3 regions of the Thermaerobacillus caldiproteolyticus genome follow, and region 3 is predicted to be linked to each of the others. Evidence: riboswitches for the same ligand, from Rfam matches in the RefSeq annotation. Region 3 holds a riboswitch; each other region holds the start of a gene.

Region 1 (4,874 bases), 1.2 Mb from region 3:
TTTCATTAAACTGAATGATTTTTCGTATGTTCTAAATTCATATGGACAATCGTTGTTTCGGGCGAAGTTCATGTTAGCCCCCCTAAATATAACCCCATTGCTAAAGCAGGGTATCCTTCTGTTCCTAGCGCCTCAGGAATGAGAGAGACCATCATAATTCCCGCTGAAAGACTAATAAACTATCGCGCCAACGCTGGGGAATGGATTAGGCTAAAAATAACATCGGGACGGCTCCCAATCCTGTCGATAAAGCAGAAAGAATGTTGCTGGTTAGTACTTATTCCATCTAATCCCCCTTTATGCGCTTTTGACATTATATGTCTCAAAAAGTATGATAAACTCCCAAATCATCGAACCTGCCTATTTATAGTATATAATAATAGATAAAATAAAAAAATTGCGAATGATTTGAACGTTGAAGGAATTCATTGACAAAAATCGTATTTTTCGCTACAATGGCTTCGAATTCGAAGATTAAAGGGTTTGATTATAGATGGAGAGAAAAGAAGAGATTGCGCAATCGTTAAAGCTGTTTATTGTCTTATCAAGGGCGTATCGAGCCGTTAGTGATCAAGTTCATAAGTCCATTCAAGAGTTCGGTGTCAATCCAACCGAATTTGCGGTTCTGGAGTTGCTTTACCATAAAGGCGATCAGCCGTTACAGCAAATTGGTGAGAAAATTTTGCTCGCCAGCGGCAGTATTACGTATGTCGTCGATAAATTAGAGCAAAAAGGATTTATTGTCCGAAAAGCGTGTGAAAAAGACCGCCGTGTCACCTACGCTTCTATTACCGAAAAAGGAAAGACATTTATTGAGAATGTATTTCCGCAACATGAACAAACGATTCATGAAACACTTGCCGGATTGACATCGGAAGAAAAAGAACAGGCAATTTCGCTATTAAAAAAATTGGGATATGGCGTAAAACGTTAAGAAAAGTGGAAGCGCCGTAATCTGCTCTCGAAGCCAAATGTTCTTGGCTTACAGAAGAGCTTGTCATCTCCCAAGACCGTTGGTTTATGACAAGAGAGCTAAGCGCTGGTGCTGGGCAACGCTTCAACGTTGATACTTTCTTAACTTATAAAAAATAAGTGGCTGTTGTGATACAGCCACTTATTTTTTTCAAAAACGGATAAGCTATAAGGGAAAAGGAGGGGATAGTCATGATGATTCCTGTAGGAGTGTCGAATCGCCACATCCATTTGTCCAAAGAACATTTGGCGCAGTTGTTCGGTGAAGGAGCAGAGTTGACGGTGTTAAAGCCATTGTCACAGCCAGGGCAATTCGCCGCCAAAGAAACGGTTACAGTGGAAGGACCAAAAGGAAAAATTGAAAATGTCCGCGTATTAGGGCCGGCACGTTCGATGACTCAGCTTGAGATTTCCAAAACCGACAGTTTCAAGCTAGGGGTACAAGCGCCGATTCGTTTATCCGGAGATATCGAAGGAACACCGGGCATTACAATTCATGGTCCGAACGGAACGATTACCGTCGACAAAGGGGTGATTATTGCGAAACGTCATATTCATATGACGCCAAGCGATGCAGAAACGTTCGGGGTGAAAGATAAGCAGGTTGTGAAGGTCAAAACACAAGGAGAACGCGCCCTAATTTTTGATGAAGTTATTGTCCGAGTGAGCGAACAGTTTGCATTAGATATGCATATTGACACCGATGAAGCGAATGCGGCCGGATTAAAAACCGGGGATTATGTGGAACTGATCGTATAGAAAAGAGGGGCCTGTGAACTGAAGCCCCTCTTTCTTTACGCAGACATTTTTTGTTGTGTTTTCGTTGACTGTGCCGCTTTTTTCACTTGCGGATAGAAGATAATGCCGCTTGCCAGCAAGGCAACGCCAAGCATGAATGTTTTTAAATCCGCTGTTCCTGCAATGATCACCCATACGGAATAAACGGTAGCCAGCGCAGCGATGATGCCATCAACAATGCGAGTGCGGCGAGCTCGTTCATACGTTTCTCCTGTTAATGTGAGTTTTAATTGAAAGACAGAGGCGATAAAATAAGGAACGAGATACGCTAATGTCGCAATGTAAATGACAAAATCAAACGCCGCTGACATCGAATGGGAAATCGTCGAGAAAATAAAAATTTGCGCCAATCCATTTGAAAGAATTAATGAAAAACTTGGCATTCCTTTTTTATTTTCTTTTAAAAATGCTGGAATAAACAAGCCTTGTTTTGCGGCTTGGTACGGTACTTCTGCACTTAATAGCACCCAACCAAGCGTAGAACCTAACAAACTAATCAATCCAAGTCCGGCAAGAATGTATCCGCCGCTCGGTCCTAAAATCGTTCCAATGGCATCGACAAGCGGTTTTTCCGATTGAATCAACTCTTTTTGCGGCAATAAGCCCATGACCAGCACGCTAATTCCGATATAAATTGCAAGGGCGATGAAAAGACCAAGAATCGTTGCCCGCTTAACGTCGGATTGTTTTTGTGCTCGTGACGCAAAAACAATCGCTGATTCGACGCCAATAAACGCCCATAATGTAGCAACAGCGGCATTATTGACTTGACTTAAAAGGCCAATAGAATGTCCGGCTTCATCATAACGGGGAGCGACAAATGAACCGATGTTGCTTTTTTCAAACGCGAATAAGCTAATGACAATAAATAAGAAGAACCCAAGCACTTTTGCCGCGGTAGCGATAAAGTTTAATTTTCCTGCGCCTTCAATTCCGCGTAAAATAATAACGTGCATGCCCCACAATAAAGTCGTGCAAACGATAAATGTTAACAAGTTTCCGAGTTTTACATCAAGAGAACCGATGGTAAACAATGATTGCTTGCTTGTTAAAATCGGGAAAAAGGTCGATAAATAACTAGCGAATGTCGTAATAATTGCGACGTTGCCGGCGAAGTTACCAATCCAATATCCCCATGAAGACATGAATCCTGATAAAATGGAAGCATTTGAGCCCTTTGGAAACAACTCTTTTGCATAAATTTGCGGCCCGCCGTTTAATTCGGGTTTGCGAATTGCTAAGTTGCCAAAGACGAGAGCAGTCATTAATACACCGCCGCCAGTTAATAGCCACGCGCAAATGACTCCGAGAGGGCTCGCTGCTTCCGCTAATGAGCGCGGGAGCATAAAAATTCCCGAGCCGACCATATTTCCAACGACGAGCGCTGTTAATACCCAAAGCCCTAATTTATGTTGCTGCAATGTTGTAAACTCCCTTCTGTTGCTGCACAGATCTTTTAAACCAAAAAAAATACACCCTTAAGTTTTCAACGGGTGCACGAAACATCCGCATCCAACTTAATGTGGATAGCTCTCCATCGTTTGCTAGAAACGATGACAGTCCTGCTTCTGTTCGAATGCAGGTCCAGCTTGCAGCGCCAGAGCTCACAATGAATCCTTTCGTTTAAATTCATTGACTCTCTGCGTCTTGTTCAAGCTATTTTTATTCATTGCAACTTCTATCTCATCTAAGTTGACAAAAAGAAAAAATATTCATTTGACGACATTATTATACATTCTGCGACAAATTTCGTCAATCATCTTCTTCATTGGAAAAACAGGAATTTTGCTCTCCAAGATTGAATAAAAATTAGGATTAGGAAATTTTTAAGAAAAGGAAGGGATTCATTTGAAGTTTTCGGAGTTTCAGTATAAACGACCGGACATGGGAGAAATAAAAGCAGCGTTTCAAGAGGCGTTACAAACGTTTCAAGAAGCAACAACGATAGAAGGACAGCATGAAGCGATGAAGCAGATCAATGCGATTCGCAACGAGTTCAGCACGATGGCGAACATTTGTTATATTCGTCATACAATTGATACAAATGACGAGTTTTATAAACAAGAACAAGACTTTTTCGATGAAGTTGAACCGTTGATGAAAGGACTTGTGAACGATTATTATAAAGCGCTTGTCGCTTCTCCGTTTCGGGCGCAGTTGGAGGAAAAATGGGGGAAGCAGCTGTTTGCTTTGGCGGAGACGGAACTAAAAACGTTTTCTCCAGACATTTTAGAAGATTTGCAGCTCGAAAATAAATTAACGAGCGAATATACAAAGCTTGTTGCTTCGGCGAAAATTTTCTTTGAAGGGGAAGAACGGACGTTAGCGCAGCTTCAGCCGTTTGTTGAATCGCCAAACCGTGATATGCGCAGACGGGCAAGCGAAGCGAGATTTGCTTTTTTCAAAGAACATGAGGAAAAATTTGACGAGATTTATGACCAGCTTGTCAAAGTGCGTACAAAAATCGCGAAAAAGCTCGGATTCAAAAACTTTGTCGAACTCGGTTATGCCCGCTTAGGGCGGACGGATTACAACGCGGAGATGGTCGCAAAATTCCGAGAGCAGGTAAAAGAGTTTATCGTTCCAATTACGGTGAAGCTCTACGAACGTCAACGTGAACGTATCGGAGTCGATCGGTTGAAGCATTATGATGAAGCGTTTGCGTTTCCAACAGGAAATCCGACTCCAAAAGGGGATGCCAACTGGATTATTGAAAACGGGAAAAAAATGTATCAAGAGCTGTCGCCGGAAACGGATGAATTTTTCCGATTTATGGTGGACAATGAGCTGATGGATCTTGTCGCGAAAAAAGGAAAAGCAAGCGGCGGATATTGTACATATATCGAAAATTACAAAGCGCCGTTTATTTTCTCGAACTTTACGGGCACATCCGGGGACATCGATGTGCTAACCCATGAAGCAGGCCATGCGTTCCAAGTATACGAAAGCCGTCATTATGAAATTCCGGAATATAACTGGCCGACGTTAGAGGCTTGTGAAATTCATTCGATGAGTATGGAATTTTTTACATGGCCATGGATGGAATTATTTTTTAAAGAAGATACAGAAAAATATAAGTTTGACCATCTAAGCTCCGCATTGCT
Region 2 (4,874 bases), 780 kb from region 3:
AAGGAGCAGCATTAGCGGTTTTATGGTGGTATTGGTGGGCGATAGAGAGAGCAAGAGAGAATACCGCGTGGTGGACGCAACTTCTTCCCTTAGGCTTTTTTAGCCTATTAATGGGAATTCGCCTTTCATACGCTCCTTTTGGAGTTGCCATCGCATTTTTATGGTATGAAGATTGGAAACGGAATCGAAACGTGAGGAGAATTCTTTTCTTTTTGCTTGCCTTTTTTCTCTTTCAACTTATTTGGGTGACGGCGGTTGCTGCCACGGAAGGAAGCTTCAAATCCTTTTTGAAGCTTGCTTTTTCGTTTACGAATGGTCATTTTCATGAATGGGGCGGTGCAGCTACGAGCGATGAGCAATCATTTTTTCAGAGAATCATCCAATTTATATTTTATAATATCATTTGGATAGGTGTAGCGAGTAAAACAGTGTTGTTGCTTTTGTTATATATCGTTATGCTGATATGTGCTCGCCAATCCCGCTCATTTATGTTTTCACGCTGGCTTGTTTTTTCCGGCTTCGCTTATTTTCTTTGGGCATTATTAGCCCAAAACATTGACAAGCCCCGCCACATTGTTCCGCTCATTCATCTTCTTTTGTTTTACGGATGGGCGCGTTATTTTAATAAAACAGTATCTGCTAATCGGCTGGTGTTAGCGGTGATGATTTTGACCGCTCAACTCATCGTCGGAGCGTTCAATGTGCGAGAACAAGCATCGCGCTTGCCAGCAACGTATCAGTTGGCGTATGATTTACAAAACAGCAATGAACGTTTCGTGTTGTATACGTGGGAAGAAACGAGGGTGTTACAATATCTTCACGTTGATTTTCCCCATAAGCAAGTGTTACATTTTTCATTTTTTTTACAGGACAAGGAGAACTATCAACATGTTAAAATTTATATGACAGATCATGTCATAAAAGGATTTCGAGCGCAAGGAATTTCTCTTGCCGGACATTTGCGCAAAGTGAAAACGTATCATTCAAGTACACTGGCGGATCCGGTATATGGGAACATCACCTTATATGAATGGATAGATTAAAATAATGGAGTGATTATGATGCATGATCACTTAAAAGAAAAATTAGCCGTACTTCCGGAACAACCGGGCTGTTATTTAATGAAAGATAAAAATGGTACGGTCATTTATGTAGGAAAAGCAAAAGTACTAAAAAATCGGGTGCGTTCGTACTTTACGGGGACTCATGATGGAAAAACGCTGCGGCTCGTCAATGAAATTGCCGATTTTGAATATATTGTCACATCCTCCAATGTCGAAGCGCTTATTTTAGAAATGAACTTGATTAAGAAATATGACCCTAAATATAATGTCATGCTAAAGGATGACAAAAGTTATCCGTTTATAAAAATTACGGCAGAGGAGCATCCTCGCCTCATCATTACAAGAAAAGTAAAAAAAGATCACGGAAGATATTTCGGCCCATACCCGAACGTGCAAGCGGCGAATGAAACAAAAAAACTGCTTGACCGTATTTATCCGCTTCGGAAATGTTCGACGCTGCCAAACCGAGTTTGTCTGTATTATCATATGGGACAATGTTTAGCGCCGTGCGTGCATCCTGTTTCCGAACAACAAAATAAAGAGATCGTCGAACAAATCGTGCGATTTTTAAACGGCGGATATAAAGAAGTGAAAAAAGAGCTAGCGGAAAAAATGATGAAAGCGGCCGAAGCGCTTGAATTTGAACGGGCTAAAGAATATCGTGACCAAATCGCTCATATTGAAGCAACAATGGAAAAACAAACGATGACGTTGAACGATTTCGTCGACCGCGATGTATTCGGTTATGCCTATGACAAAGGGTGGATGTGCGTTCAGGTGTTTTTCATTCGTCAAGGAAAGCTAATTGAACGCGACGTTTCGATGTTTCCAATGTATCAAGACCCGGATGAAGAACTGTTAACATTTTTAGGGCAATTTTATACAAAAGCGAATCACTTCAAACCGAAAGAAGTCATCATACCTATGGATATTGACGGTGAATTAGCGGAGAAGCTGCTAGAGGTAACGGTTGTTCAGCCAAAAAAGGGAAAGAAAAAAGAACTTATTGATTTAGCATGCAAAAACGCGGCAATCGCGTTAAAAGAAAAATTTTATTTAATTGAGCGTGATGAGGAACGGACGATTAAAGCGGTTGAAAACTTAGGAAAAACGCTTGGAATTCCGACGCCGCACCGCATTGAAGCATTTGATAACTCAAATATTCACGGAGCGGATCCTGTTTCCGCGATGATCGTCTTTATTGACGGCAAGCCGGAGAAAAAAGAATATCGCAAATATAAAATTAAGACGGTCGAAGGCCCTGATGATTACGAGTCGATGCGCGAGGTCGTAAGGAGACGCTATACGCGTGTGCTAAAAGAGCAATTGCCGCTTCCCGACCTTATTATTATCGATGGGGGAAAGGGGCATTTAGCCGCTGTGCGTGACGTGCTTGAAAACGAATTAGGGCTCGATATTCCGCTTGCCGGTCTTGTGAAAGACGAAAAACATCGCACATCTGAATTGATTATGGGCGATCCACCGCAAATCGTTTCATTAGAGCGAAACAGCCAAGAATTTTATTTATTGCAGCGCATTCAAGATGAGGTCCATCGTTTTGCGATTGCGTTCCATCGCCAAATGCGGGGAAAATCGCTGTTTCAATCGGTGCTGGATGATATTCCGGGCGTCGGTGAAAAACGCAAGAAAGCGTTATTGAAACATTTTGGCTCCATCAAAAACATGAAAGAAGCAACGGTGGAAGAATTACAGAAAGCGAACATTCCACTGGCGGTAGCCAAAAAAATTTATGAGAAATTGCGAGAATAATATTGTCAACGAAATAAAAGTTTGATATGATTTCCCTAAATTGCATATTCATACACTTCCGAGCGCTGAAGTGAAGATAGAGGTGCGAACTTCAAGAGTAGGCATTCTGAGGAAAATGAGTTCCGAAGACGAATGTTGAAAGGGGAGCGTCGCCGAAGCGAAAAAAGTCTCATTGCTTTTTTCGCTGGTCCTGCGTTTAAGAAATGTAGGACTGTCAAGATGATTCATCTTGGAGAGCTATCTCACTGTGTAAAGCGAACGTATTTTTTCGTTATGCACAGCAATGAGACCTCTCATTGCTGTTTTTTATTTCTATACCGAATTATTTCAGGATAAAGGATGAGGAGAATGGCTATCATTGTTCAAAAGTTTGGTGGAACATCAGTCGGTTCAATTGAACGTATTCAAAACGTAGCGAATCGAGTAGTAGAAGAAGCAAAAAATGGGAATCAAGTTGTTGTTGTTGTGTCTGCAATGGGAAAAACGACGGATGAGCTTGCTCAGTTGGCAAAACAAATTTCCAAGCAGCCAAGCAAACGAGAAATGGATATGCTTCTTTCGACAGGAGAACAGGTGAGCATCGCACTTTTAGCGATGGCATTGCATGAAAAAGGATATAAAGCCATTTCCTTGACTGGATGGCAAGCAGGGATAACTACGGAAGCGATTCATGGCAATGCGCGCATTATCAATATTGATACAGCGCGTATTCGTCGCCATCTTGAGGAAGAGGCGATTGTCATTGTTGCAGGTTTTCAAGGGGTAACAGAAAATGGAGAAATTACGACGCTCGGACGCGGTGGTTCCGATACAACGGCGGTCGCGTTGGCAGCGGCGTTACAAGCGGAAAAATGCGACATTTATACCGATGTGACCGGCGTATTTACGACCGACCCGCGCTATGTGAAAACAGCAAGAAAACTCCAAGCGATTTCATACGACGAAATGCTTGAGTTAGCGAATTTGGGAGCCGGGGTATTGCATCCACGCGCCGTTGAATTTGCGAAAAACTATCAAGTGCCGCTAGAAGTGCGTTCGAGTATGGAAAATGAGAGAGGCACGATTGTAAAGGAGGAAGTTTCAATGGAACAACATTTAATCGTGAGAGGTATCGCATTTGAAGATCAAGTTACAAGAGTTACTGTTCAAGGGCTCGCAAGCGGATTACATACACTACCAACGATTTTTACCGCATTAGCGAACCGTGGAATTAATGTCGATATCATTATTCAAAGCGTGACAAGTGCTGAGACAACGTCTGTTTCGTTTTCAATTCGAACAGAAGATTTAAAGGAAACATTACAAGTATTACAATCGCTGGAAGGAGCGAAAGTCGAGTATGAAAGCAACTTAGCGAAAGTCTCTATCGTTGGGTCCGGCATGATTTCCAATCCGGGAGTGGCTGCGCAAATGTTTCAAATATTAGCAGAGCGCGGAATTGAGATTAAAATGGTAAGCACATCGGAAATTAAAATTTCAACGGTGGTTGAGGAAGCAAACATGGTTTCAGCAGTGGAAGCGTTACACGAAGCGTTTCAACTCGATGAAGAAAAGGTACCAATCCGTTCATAAATAAAGAGAAATGAAATAAGAAGCTTGCATGTTGCAGGCTTCTTATTTCATCACTTCGTCTTTACGGTCCCATTTCACCGTAAACACAACTTTTTTTGTTCGCTTTTTTGGTTGTTCGTATGCTTCAGCAACACAGTGTTTTTGCTGTTCGATTTGCTGAGCAAGAAAACCGGCTTCTAATTGAAACGTGCATTCTTCGTTGAGCGCCAATCGTGTCGTCACAAGCTCTCCGGTTAACTCAATTTCAAGTTCATCGTTGCGTTCATTTATAACGGTTAGCGTTCCCCATCCAGCTTTGTCAAAAAACGACATCACGTCATCGAATGTTTCTAGTGGATAGCGGCGTGCCAAGTTTTTTCCAGCCCAATATAAAATATTAGGAGTCTCTTTTCCTAACAAATCAGGAAGAAGAACTTCGCGAATCAGTTCATAACCGAACCCAGAAATATGAAGATGTTGCAACGATTC
Region 3 (4,874 bases):
ACAACGAACGATAATTCTCACCTTCCCTCTCCGCAATGTTTCAACTATGGGATTCGGCCGCGACAGCCGGAATCCCATTTTTCATATTTTTTTGCGATTGATTCATTCTAATGAATGAGGTGAAACGTATGAAAAAAACATCATTTTTGATCATTGTCACTGGACTTGCCATTGTCTTCGTTACCGTTGCAGGAATCATTGCTTTGTATCGTCCCGCAGTAAACGAACAACAAGCTCAACAGTTAAAAACCGCCCCAGCCCCTTATGAGCCAGCGCCTCGTTCCCATCCGACCATCATTACCCTTAATAGCTTAGCGATGAACGAGACGATCAAAACCAAATTAAATCGCCATCCAAGGATTGTGAAAATCAATCATAATGGCCGCGACCAAAGCCATTATTACAATCACGAAATTACCGTTCGATTTCACCGGATGCCGACGGAGCGGGATATAGCGCGCATCGAACAAGAGATTGACGGAACAGCAGTCAACCGTTTTGACCATTTTTTCATCTTTCGCTCCAACAGCAAAACGTATAACGAATTAATCAACTACTTTCGCCAACATCCGAATGCTGCCTATGCCGAACCGAATTATATTTTTTTGCAAAATGAACAGCCAAACGACTTACTGTATTCGCGCTATCAATGGAATTTGCCAGCCATTCAAACGGAGGAAGGATGGCAGCTTTCCCACGGGAAGAAAAGCGTTACGATTGCCGTCATTGACAGCGGTGTCGATCTTGACCATCCCGATTTAGTTCATCGCCTTCAAAAAGGATATAACGTGCTAGCAGATAATGACATCCCTCAAGACGATAACGGACATGGTACACATGTGGCGGGCATTATTGCTTCAGAACCGAACAATCACGAAGGTATCGCCGGTATTACGTGGTTTAACCCCATTATGCCGATTAAAGCATTAAATAATGAAGGATACGGCACATCCTTTGACGTCGCAAAAGGAATTCGCTGGGCGGTAGATCATGGAGCTAAAGTGATTAATTTAAGCCTTGGCAACTATCAGACATCGACATTATTACAAGAAGCTGTACGCTACGCCTATGACCACGATGTCGTCTTAGTGGCTGCTTCCGGAAATGATCGCTCATCACAGCCTAGCTTTCCCGCCGCTTATCCTGAAGTATTAAGCGTCGGTGCAATCAATCCTGATGGCTCATCTGCTGAATATTCCAATTATGGAACTTATTTAGATGTTGTGGCTCCGGGAACGAATATTCCAAGCACATTTCTCGGGCATCGCTATGCAGCTCTTTCTGGCACATCAATGGCCGCTCCGCATGTGTCCGCTCTGGCAGGACTTATTCGCTCTTTGAATCCGAAACTAACGAACAAACAAGTTATGCAAATCATCACAAGAACAACCGTTGATTTAGGCCCAATCGGAAAAGATGCATATTTTGGTCACGGATTAATTAACGTATATCGCGCCCTTGAACTTGCCAATGACTTGCGATGACAAGAAAAGCGGAAGCGTCCAATTTCTTCTATATACTTGACCACGTCCTGTGAATAAATGACGAAATATCGCCATCCCAGCTCTCTCAAAGCTAAATGCTCTTCGCCGGCAGAAGTGCTTGTCACTTCCCAAGCGCTAGTTTGGCACAAGAAAACTAGCAGCGATTCAACGCTTATATTAAAGGATGGAGACGTCAAATGATGGGGCGACTCCATCTTTTTGTTTCGGTCAATATTGTAGTCACAATACCAACGACTGTCACAACGATGAACGAGTGAAGAAATGACGTCGAACCGATTAGAAAACTCCCTACTGTAATAATCAACGCATCCATTATAAAAATGATAATCCCTACATTCCAATTTGTGATTCTAGCGATAAATTGGGCTAATAAATCTGTTCCGCCCGTGCTTGTCTCTTCCCGTAACATCATACCGATGCCTGTCCCGACAAAAATTCCGCCAATAATCGAGCTGATCATCGGATCAACCGATACCGTCCCACGCAACACCGAACATACATCGATCATTAGTGAGGAAAATAACAGTCCATGCAAACTATTGTAAAAAAACGGTCGATAGTAAAACCATGCAATAATATAAAGCGGTACGCTTACCAACATGGTCGTCAACCCTACTTTAACTTGCCAAATGTATTTCGCGATTAAGCCGATTCCAATGATTCCCCCGTCTAACAAGTGATGGGGAACCAAAAAAACGTTAATGCCAATGGCTAGTAAAACGCTGCCGACACCGATTGCAACCATCTTTTTGAACATTTGTGCCACACCTCATTTTTTTCGCTCTATTTCAATATATATGGCACTGTTTTTAAAGACTTGTCTCTTAATATTTTTATATTGCCGCGACTACAAAAATCATTTACAATATGATTGGTACAACTGAATAGGACGCTCATTAGACCAATGAGGTAGAGGTCGCAGCTTTTATGAGTACGGTGAACGAGACGCAGAGACGTCAAAGACTTCACTGGAAAGGAAAAGCTGCCGAAGCTTGGGCATTTCTCTGGATGCTTAAGCTGGGGCTGTTGCCGAATAGGAACAGCACTGTCACGTTTGCATGGAGCAGACGTGGAGCGCTATCTTCATGGAAGGTTTGATGCGTGCGGGTATTGAGTACACTGCCGTCGAATCTCCTTCGACGGCTTTTTTATTCCTCAATTATTCTAATGAAAAGGAGTGATTGAACCAATGGAGACAGTCACGAAAAAAGAAGCAATGTCTGCTTCCGATTCTCTGTCCTCGAATGAGTTACACCGAAAATTAAAGGCTCGGCATTTAACAATGATTTCCTTAGGAGGAACGATTGGCACAGGTTTATTCCTAGCAAGCGGTAGCGCCGTTCACACAGCAGGGCCTGGCGGAGCACTCGTTGCGTATGCGGCCATTGGAATTATGGTGTACTTTTTAATGACAAGCCTTGCAGAAATGGCTACATATATGCCGGTCGCCGGCTCATTTAGCACCTATGCCACAAAGTTTGTGGACCCAGCTTTAGGATTTGCGCTAGGATGGAACTATTGGTACAACTGGGCAATCACCATTGCCGCCGAATTATCTGCCGTCACGATGATTATGAAGTTTTGGTTCCCTAACAGCCCTTCGCTTTTATGGAGCGCGCTTTGTTTAGCCGTCATGTTTCTATTAAACTATTTATCCGTAAAAGGATTCGGTGAAGCTGAATATTGGTTTTCTCTTATTAAAGTCGCAACTGTTATCATTTTTTTAATTGTGAGCTTTTTGATGATTGTTGGGATTATGGGCGGTGAAGCAGTCGGCTTCAAAAACTTTACGATTGGAGACGCTCCATTTCATGGCGGGTTTATGGCGATGCTTGGAATTTTCATGGCAGCAGGATTCTCCTTTCAAGGAACAGAATTGTTAGGGGTAGCTGCCGGCGAAAGCGAAGATCCTAAGCGCAACATTCCGCGTGCCATTCGCCAAGTATTTTGGCGCATCCTTTTATTCTATGTCTTAGCTATTTTAGCGATTGGTTTATTGATTCCTTACACGAATGAAAAACTTGCCAATAGCGATGTAACCGTGAGCCCATTTACGCTTGTATTTGATAAGGCAGGAATTGCGTTTGCTGCTTCCGTCATGAATGCAGTCATTTTAACAGCGGTTCTATCGGCTGGTAACTCAGGGATGTATGCATCTACTCGCATGCTGTGGGACTTAGCTCGCGAAGGTAAGGCACCGAAATTTTTAGCAAAGTTAAACAAACGCGGCGTACCTGTGAATGCGCTTATCGTCACTTCATCTTTAGGAACGCTCGCCTTTTTGGCCTCTTTATTTGGGGACGGTGTTGTCTATACATGGTTGTTAAATGCCTCAGGAATGTCGGGGTTTATCGCATGGTTAGGAATCGCCATCAGCCATTACCGTTTCCGAAAAGCCTACGTTGCTCAAGGTCGGGATCTTCGCGATTTACCTTATAAAGCAAAATGGTTTCCTTTTGGTCCAATCTTTGCGTTGGTTCTTTGTACGATCGTTATTTTGGGACAAAACTATTCTGCATTTATAGGTGGAACAATCGATTGGTATGGCATTCTCGTTTCTTATATTGGCTTACCACTATTTATTATCGTTTGGTTAGGGTATAAATGGACGAAAAAGACAAAAGTCGTTCCGCTTCATGAATGTAAATTCAAATAACAATTAGAACACCATCTGCCCGTGGCATCTCCTTCTAAACTAAAAAGCGTCTATTCATTTTGTAACAGGCTTTTGTGATACCATTGTTTATATCAATAAACATGGGCTTGGTGTACAGCTACACCAAGCCCATGTTTATTTTTGTACCTTTTGCTCTTCGTCGTCGATAATTCCTTTTGTCGCATTTTTAAACTCACGAAGCGTTTTCCCTGCTGCTCGACCAAGTTCCGGCAATTTCTTTGGACCAAAAATTAACAACGCAAAAAACACGATAAGGGCAATTTCGCCAAATCCAATATTCATCGTATTCACTCCATTTTCCAATGATCCACTAAATCACCACATTCAACATATCCTATTTCATTATATCACACGCTAATAATAGAAGCTAGCTAGTTCCGCTCTTGAAGAAGGCGAACAGGAACTTCCATTTCTTCTTCGGACCGTTCTTTCAGATAAATTCTTGCCATTTTTCGTTCCTCATCAACGTGCTGGATGAATACTTGTTTTCCTTCATACATAACGGGAATGATTTCTCCCGTCTCAGCAATTTGTTTAGCGCGCATGACTTCCATCGTTATTTCCCTCCTTTTCATTATCTTTTGCACTATCTTCTGCTATTACCCGTAATTCTTTCCAGAATAATTCATCATTGCAAATAAGCTGCACATACGGATGAACAATTTGCTCGAGTTCTCCTGCATCTCCTTTTG

The links. A riboswitch is a leader RNA that binds a small molecule or an ion and turns the genes downstream of it on or off. The one in region 3 is predicted to bind lysine.
Region 1: linked by a shared signal. The riboswitch ahead of ISX45_RS02075 (amino acid permease) and the one ahead of ISX45_RS07565 (amino acid permease) in region 3 are both predicted to bind lysine.
Region 2: linked by a shared signal. The riboswitch ahead of ISX45_RS11625 (aspartate kinase) and the one ahead of ISX45_RS07565 (amino acid permease) in region 3 are both predicted to bind lysine.

Annotation. Positions count from the first base shown of each region.
Region 1 covers NZ_CP064060.1:384,582-389,455, forward strand. The annotation lists gene ISX45_RS02065 (MarR family winged helix-turn-helix transcriptional regulator) at 494-934, shown strand; gene ISX45_RS02070 (phosphate propanoyltransferase) at 1,165-1,731, shown strand; gene ISX45_RS02075 (amino acid permease) at 1,767-3,191, opposite strand; lysine riboswitch at 3,290-3,459, opposite strand; gene ISX45_RS02080 (M3 family oligoendopeptidase) at 3,619-4,874, shown strand, end outside.
Region 2 covers NZ_CP064060.1:2,320,437-2,325,310, reverse strand. The annotation lists gene ISX45_RS11635 (nucleoporin-interacting protein) at 1-1,043, shown strand, start outside; gene uvrC (excinuclease ABC subunit UvrC) at 1,062-2,834, shown strand; lysine riboswitch at 2,904-3,082, shown strand; gene ISX45_RS11625 (aspartate kinase) at 3,183-4,406, shown strand; gene ISX45_RS11620 (YslB family protein) at 4,449-4,874, opposite strand, start outside.
Region 3 covers NZ_CP064060.1:1,541,198-1,546,071, forward strand. The annotation lists gene ISX45_RS07555 (S8 family peptidase) at 129-1,484, shown strand; gene ISX45_RS07560 (YitT family protein) at 1,678-2,262, opposite strand; lysine riboswitch at 2,408-2,593, shown strand; gene ISX45_RS07565 (amino acid permease) at 2,695-4,161, shown strand; gene ISX45_RS07570 (twin-arginine translocase TatA/TatE family subunit) at 4,297-4,464, opposite strand; gene ISX45_RS07575 (H-type small acid-soluble spore protein) at 4,554-4,736, opposite strand; gene ISX45_RS07580 (hypothetical protein) at 4,717-4,874, opposite strand, start outside.